Linked DNA regions of Ancylobacter polymorphus. The protein of the gene in region 2 interacts with the protein of the main gene of each other region in a pairwise test. Links are inferred from orthologs where the notes say so. Each region holds a gene or a part of one and is shown on either strand. Other genes may lie near its edges. The genes, in order: K9D25_RS14555 and ileS.

Region 1 (3,184 bases), 1.9 Mb from region 2 along the record:
GTGCGCTGAGGGGAGGCGGCGATGACCAGCATCGACCCCGCTTCCCTCCACGCCGCGCCCGCCGTACCTGCCACCATCGACGGCGAGCCGGTCGGCCGGGTGAGTGCCGTCTATGTCTATGAGGCGCCGGTGCGCCTGTGGCACTGGACCAATGCGGCGGCGATCAGCGTGCTCGCGCTGACCGGCTATCTCATCGGCCAGCCGCTCCCGACGCTGTCGGGCGAGGCGAGCCAGCATTATCTGATGGGCACGATCCGCTTCCTGCACTTCTCCGCCGGCTACATCTTCGCCGTCGGCTTCCTGTTCCGCATCTACTGGGCCTTCGTCGGCAATCACCACGCGCGGCAGCTGTTCATTCTGCCGTTCTGGAGCCGGGCCTATTGGCGCGGCCTGTTTGAGGAGGCGCGGTGGTATTTCTTCCTCGAATCCAAGCCGAAGAAATATGTCGGCCACAACCCGCTGGCGCAGTTCGCCATGTTCTGGGCCATCGGCGTGGGCTCGGTGTTCATGATCGTCACCGGCTTCGCGCTCTATTCCGAGGGGGCGGGGCCGGGCAGCTGGCAGGACCATCTGTTCGGCTGGGTCATCCCGCTGCTCGGCGGCAGCCTCGACGTGCACACCTGGCACCGTCTCGGCATGTGGGCGATCCTGCTGTTCATCATCATCCACGTCTATGCGGCGATCCGCGAGGACATCATGTCCCGCCAGTCCATCGTCTCGACGATGGTCTCGGGCGTGCGCACCTTCAAGGATGACGATCCCGACTGAGATTCCGGTCCTTCCCGGAATACGGCCTGCGGGGACAGGCCGGCTTTGAGGGCGCGGCCTCGGCTGCGCCCTTCTTTTTACCTGGATGACAGACTTCCGTTTCTGGCGAAAATTGGAAGGAACCCTTCCAGTCTGTAATTGCCTGCGTCCATAGCTCCGCCGATTTCGATAAGATCGCCAACGACTTAATGGATGGGTCGCCGAGTGGCACGCGGTTTGAATTGAGAGATATTCAAAAGAGCGGCGATCAGACCGCTCGCGCCTAGGGAACGGAAAAGTCGCTTCGGGGAGACGTCGCTCATGGCCGACGAACGCATTCTCATACTCGGCATCGGCAACATCTTGTGGGCGGATGAGGGCTTCGGCGTCCGCGTCATCGAGGAATTGCAGGCGCGCTACGAGCTGCCCGAACACGTTACCGCGCTCGATGGCGGCACGCAGGGTCTCTACCTGCTGCCTTATCTGGAAGAGGCGGACGCGGTCATCATCGTCGACGCCATCGACTATGGCCTGCCGCCGGCGACGCTGAAGCAGCTGCGCGACGATGAGGTGCCGGCGGTGCTGGGCGCCCGCAAGGTGAGTCTGCACCAAACCGGCTTCCAGGAAGTGCTCGCGCTGCTGCAACTGCGTGGATGCGCCCCCTCGCGCCTGCGACTGGTCGGCGTGCAGCCGGAGCGGCTGGACGATTATGGCGGCGGGCTCACCCCCGCCATCGCCGCGCAGGTCGAGCCGGCGCTGGCCGTGGTGCTGGGCCTCCTCGCCGACGAATTCGGCGTGGACTTGCCGCCGCGCCGTTCAGTGGAAGGCTTCACCCCGCCCGCCATTAGCCGCGAGGCCTATGAGGCCGGCCGCCCGGCCGCCGAGGATGCCTGCCGCATCGGCGATGCGCGCGTGCTTGCCGGCTGGCGCTAGGAGCCGCCCCATGTGCCTCGGCATCCCCATGCAAATCCTCAGCGTCGACGGCCATGCGGCCCAGTGTCGGCGCGGCGAGGAGATTGAGCTCATCGACGTGTCACTGCTGCCGGAGGCGCGGCCGGGCGACCATGTTCTGACCTTTCTCGGCACCGGCCGCCGCCGGCTCGACGCCGAGGAGGCGCACCTGATCGCGCAGGCGCTGGACGCCGTCGCGGCTGCCCTGAGCGGCGATGCCGCCGCCATCGACCACGCCTTTGCCGACCTCGTCGGCCGCGAACCGACCCTGCCGGCCCATCTCGCCCCTTTCGCCGCTTCCCGCCCGGAGCCGACTTCATGACCCCCGACACGCTCCATCCGCTCGTGGCACGCCTGACCACCACGCTCGGCTATCCCTATCTCGACAGCGAGGAGGAGGCTGCCGCCGCGCTGCCGGCGGGCGACAGCCTGCTGTTCCTGCCCGCCCACGGCAAGGCGCATATGGAGACGCCCGATATCGCCGTGGTGCTGCCGGAACTGGTCGGCGCGCTCGGTGCCTCCGCCACCATGGGCGGCGCGGTGGCCGGGCCGGCCTATGAGAAGCAACTGCGCGAGCAGCTCGGCGGCATCGCTTTGCCGGCTATCGTCGTACTGCGCGGTGGGCGGCCGCTCGGCTCGCTCTCGCGCATGCGCGACTGGGACGAGTTCCTCGAACGCCTCTCCGCCGTCCTCGCCCGTCCCGCCGCCAGCCATTGAGGCCCGCCATGTCGTCCATTCCCTTCGCGACGGTTCCCCCCATCGGCTACGGCGCCGGCAGCCAGCCGGGCGAGGAGGCCGACGGTCTCGCCTATCTCGCCATGCCCTCCGGCATGCGCATCTATGAGGCACATCTGCCCGAAGTCGACGACCCCGCCCGCTTTGCCCCCGCGCTGGCGACGCTGGAGGCGATCCGCGCCGCGCTGGCGCAGTGGACACTGAGCGGCTCCACCACCGTCGCGCTCGATGCGCTGGATGCGGAGAACCGGGCGCTGGTCGACGAGACGCTGGGGGAGGGCGAGGTCGCCATCGTGGTCGAGGTGCCCGGCGAGCGCATCGAGATACAGGAAGCCAGTTGCGCCGGCGTGTGGCGGCTGCGGGCGACCGCCACCGCGCCCGGCGCGGCGCCGGTCACGCGCGAGCGCATCGACATCGCGCCCTTCCCGCGCGGGGCGCTGGTGCGGGCCTTTCCGCGCGACTGGCCGGTGGACCTCGATTATGTCGCGCGGCCGCGTCGCGGCGTGGTCAACGCCCCCGCCATTCTTACCGAAATCGTGCACAAGAGCCGCGAGCGCCGCCCCGGCGGCCTGCCGCATGTGATCAATCTCAGCCTGCTGCCCCATACGCCGGAAGACCTCGCCCTGATCGAAGCGGGGCTGGGGCGGGGAGGGATCACCATCCTCTCGCGCGGCTATGGCAATTGCCGCATCGATGCCACGGCCACAGCGGGCGTCTGGCGGGTGCGCTACTACAATTCGGCGGACACGCT
Region 2 (3,946 bases):
CCAGCGAGAACAGCCCGTAGCTGATGCCGGTGTTCCACGCCCAGACGATGTCGAGGAAAGGCGCCACCTTCACGATGCCGTCCGGGCCGAAATCCACCCCGTGCAGCACGGCGAGCTTGGAGCCCTGGTCGATCGCCAGCGCGGCGAGCGCGAACAGCGCGCCGGTCAGCGTATGTGGGCCGGCGAGGCGGAGCGACACGCGCGCGCTCACTCCGCCGCCCGGCGGGCATGGGCCAGTTCGCGCAGCGCCTGCGCGTCGCGCGGGGTCACGTCGGGATAGTCCGCCTCCGTGCCCACCAGCGGCGAGATCTTCCAGGAGCGGGCGCATTTATGCCCCACCGCCCGGTTCGGCACGACCGCGACGCCCGGCACGTCCGGCAGGCGGAAGGCGTCGGCCGGGCCCTCATCCGGCATCAGATGCGCGTCGGAGGTGATGCACACTTCCGCCAGATCGACCGCGCTCACCGCGGCGAACAGGTTCGGGTCGGAGACGTGGATCACCGGCGCCGCTTCCAGCGAGGAGCCGATGCGCTTGGCCGCGCGCTCCACTTCCAGCGCGCCGAGCACGACGCGCCGCACCAGGCGGATCTTGCGCCACTCATCGGCCAGCACCGGGTCGCGCCATTTCGCCGGCGTGTCGGGGAAGGTCTGAAGATGCACCGAACCGGTCTCGGAGGGGAAGCGCGCCAGCCAGGTCTCCTCCGCCGTGAAGGGCAGAATCGGCGCCAGCCAGACGACGAGCCGGTTGAACACCTCGTCGAGCACGGTGAGGCAGGCCCGCCGCGTCACCGAGGAGAGCGGGTCGCAATAGAGCGCGTCCTTGCGCACGTCGAAATAGAAGGCCGAGAGTTCGCTGGTCATGAAGGCGGTCAGTGCCGCGTTCACCCGCTTGAAGTCGAAGCCGGCATAGGCCTCGCGCACCACGCCGTCGAGCTCGGCGAGGCGGTGCAGCACCATCTTTTCCAGCGCCGGCATGTCGGCGAAGGCGACGCGCTCGGCCTCGCGGTAATGATGCAGCGAGCCGAGCAGCCAGCGCAGCGTGTTGCGCAGCTTGCGATAGGTCTCGACCGTGGTCTTGAGGATTTCCGGCCCGATGCGCAGATCGTCGGAATAGTCGGAGGCGCACACCCACAGGCGCAGAATGTCGGCGCCGGAGTTCTTGATCACCTCCTGCGGGGCGACGACATTGCCGACCGATTTCGACATTTTGCGGCCCTGCTCGTCGAGCACGAAGCCATGCGTCAGCACCACGTCGTAAGGCGGGCGCCCGCGCGTGCCGCAGCTCTCCAGCAGCGAGGAATGGAACCAGCCGCGATGCTGGTCCGAGCCTTCGAGATACATCACCCGGTCCGGCCCGCCATTGAAGGCGCGGTCAGCCTTGAGGTCTTCGCGCACTTCCAGCGTGAAGGCGTGGGTGGAGCCTGAATCGAACCACACGTCGAGAATGTCGTCGACCTTGGTCCATTCATTGGAACTGTAATCGGTGCCGAGGAAGCGCTGGGCGGCGCCTTCCTTGTACCAGGCGTCCGCCCCCTCGGTGGCGAAGGCCTCGGCGATGCGGGCATTCACCTTCTCGTCGCGCAGGATCTCGACCGTGCCGTCGCCCCTGTCCTTGACGAAGACGGCGATCGGCACGCCCCAGGCGCGCTGGCGCGAGACCACCCAGTCCGGCCGGTTCTCGATCATGCCGGTGATGCGGTTCTGGCCGGAGGCCGGCACCCATTGCACCCCGGCGATGCCGCCGAGCGCGCGGGCGCGCAGCGTGTCGCCACTGGCGCTGGAACCGTCCGCCGCCGCGATGTCCTTGTCCATCGCGATGAACCATTGCGGCGTGTTGCGGAAGATGATCGGCGCCTTGGAGCGCCAGCTATGCGGGTACTGGTGCTTCAACCTTCCGCGCGCCAGCAGCTTCTCGGCGCCCATCAGCGCCTTAATCACCGCATCATTGGCGTCGCCATCCTTGCCCTTGTCGTCCATGACGCGGGCGCCGGCGAAGAGGGGCACATGGTCGTAATAGCGCCCGTCCGGGCCGACCGTGTGCGGCACCTCGCCCAGATGGGCGGACATATAGAGGTTGAAGTCGTCGGCGCCGTGGCCGGGGGCGATGTGGACGAAGCCGGTGCCGGTGTCGTCGGTGACGAAATCACCGGGCACCACGGGCACGCGGAAATCGAAATAGCCCTGCGCGCCCTCGACGCCGTTCAACGGATGGGCGCAGACGAGATGCGTCGGGTCGACCTCCTTATGGCGTTCGTAAGCCGTGACGCGGGCGGCCTTGAACACCTCTTCCGCCAGCTTGTCGGCGAGGATGAAATGCTCGCCCACCTTGGCCCAATTGTCGTGCGGCGCCTCCGTCACCTCATAGACCGCATAGGTCACGTTCGGCGAGAAGGCGATGGCGCGGTTGCCGGGGATGGTCCAGGGCGTGGTGGTCCAGATCACCACGCTGGCGCCCTCATAGGAGGGGAACAGGTGGATGTCGGCGGCATCCTCCGGCGGCTCCAGCCCCTTGGGCAGGCCGCCGGCGGTGGCGGCGCTCTTGCGATAGCCGGTGACCGGGAATTTGACGAAGATCGTGGTCGACTGGTGGTCGTGATACTCGACCTCGGCCTCGGCGAGCGCAGTCCGCTCCACCACCGACCACATGACCGGCTTGGAGCCGCGATAAAGCAGGCCGTTGCCGGCGAATTTCATGATCTCGCGGGCGATCTGCGCTTCCGCGTCATAGCTCATCGTCACATAGGGGTGCGACCAGTCGCCCTCGACGCCGAGCCGCTTGAACTCGGCGCGCTGCACGTCGATCCAGCCCTCGGCGAAGGCGCGGCATTCCTGGCGGAACTCGACGACCGGCACCTCGTCCTTGTTCTTGCCCTTGGCGCGGTACTGTTCCTCGATCTTCCATTCGATCGGCAGGCCGTGGCAGTCCCAGCCCGGCACATAGTTGGAATCATGGCCGAGCGCGCCTTGGGAACGCACCACCACGTCCTTCAGGATCTTGTTGAGCGCGTGGCCGATATGGATGTTGCCATTGGCATAGGGCGGGCCGTCATGCAGCACGAAGCGCGGGCGGCCGGCGCCGGCCTTGCGCTGCTGGCCATAAAGGTCGATCCGCTCCCAGCGCGCCAGCAGCTCCGGCTCGCGCTGCGGCAGGCCGGCGCGCATGGGGAAATCGGTCTGCGGCAGGAACAGGGTCGCGGAATAGTCGTGCGCCGTGCCCTCGCCGGCCGGCTCAACCGACGTTTCGTTCCCGTTGCGACCATCGCTGTTGCGGCTCGTCATGACGCGCTCCTTAAGCCTTCGCGCCCGGTTTAAGCGCAGCGCCGGGCGCGTGCAAGGGAGGGCGGGGAATGCGCCCGCTCAGCCGGGCGTCACCACAATCTTGCCGAAGGCGCCGCGCTCCAGATGATCGAGCGCCGCCGGCAGCTCCGCCAGCCGGTAGCGCCCATCGATGACCGGCCTCAGCCCCGTCGCGTCGACCGCCCGCACAAGATCCTCCAGCGCCCGGCGGTGACCGACGCCGATGCCGTTGAGGGTGAGCTGCTTCAGCATCAGCGGGCCGAGCGGCAGCGCCGCGTCGAAGCCCTCGATGACGCCGATCTGGGCGATGCGCCCGCCGATCGCCGCCACTTCCACCGCCCGGCCGAGCGCCGCGCCGCCGGCCAGCGCGAGGACATGATCGGCGCCGCGTCCGCCGGTCGCCGCCCGCACCGCGTCCACCCAGTCGCCTTGCCTGCGGTCAATGAAGATGTCGGCACCGAGCGCCCGGGCGCGCTCCCGCTTGGCGGCGCTGCCGGAGACCACGATGACCTGCGCGCCCATGGCCTTGGCGATCTGCGCCCCGAACAGCGCGACGCCGCCGGTGCCCTCCACCAGCACGGTGTCGCCGGCCCGGAGCCCGCCGCGCTCGACCAGCCCGAACCAGGCGGTGAGCCCGGCGCAGGGCAGG

The links.
Region 1: the proteins of ileS (region 2) and K9D25_RS14555 interact in binary tests that used the Escherichia coli proteins (3 or more experiments, as listed by UniProt). The link is inferred for Ancylobacter polymorphus from one-to-one orthologs.

What each region holds. Positions count from the first base shown.
Region 1 is NZ_CP083239.1:3,088,379-3,091,562, forward strand. Bases 1-2,874 are described here. They hold K9D25_RS14555 (HyaD/HybD family hydrogenase maturation endopeptidase), read left to right. Parts: upstream 1-1,068; coding sequence 1,069-1,680; downstream 1,681-2,874. Other genes in these bases: K9D25_RS14545 (nickel-dependent hydrogenase large subunit), read left to right, coding at 1-9; cybH (Ni/Fe-hydrogenase, b-type cytochrome subunit), read left to right, coding at 22-768; K9D25_RS14560 (HypC/HybG/HupF family hydrogenase formation chaperone), read left to right, coding at 1,691-2,020; K9D25_RS14565 (hydrogenase), read left to right, coding at 2,017-2,415; K9D25_RS14570 (hydrogenase expression/formation protein), read left to right, coding at 2,424-2,874. Outside these bases: more of K9D25_RS14570, read left to right, coding at 2,875-3,184.
Region 2 is NZ_CP083239.1:1,145,078-1,149,023, forward strand. The notes cover bases 8-3,643. They hold ileS (isoleucine--tRNA ligase), read right to left. Parts: upstream 3,280-3,643; coding sequence 208-3,279; downstream 8-207. Other genes in these bases: lspA (signal peptidase II), read right to left, coding at 8-199; K9D25_RS05400 (zinc-dependent alcohol dehydrogenase family protein), read right to left, coding at 3,358-3,643. Outside these bases: more of lspA, read right to left, coding at 1-7; more of K9D25_RS05400, read right to left, coding at 3,644-3,946. UniProt on the Escherichia coli protein: Catalyzes the attachment of isoleucine to tRNA(Ile). As IleRS can inadvertently accommodate and process structurally similar amino acids such as valine, to avoid such errors it has two additional distinct tRNA(Ile)-dependent editing activities.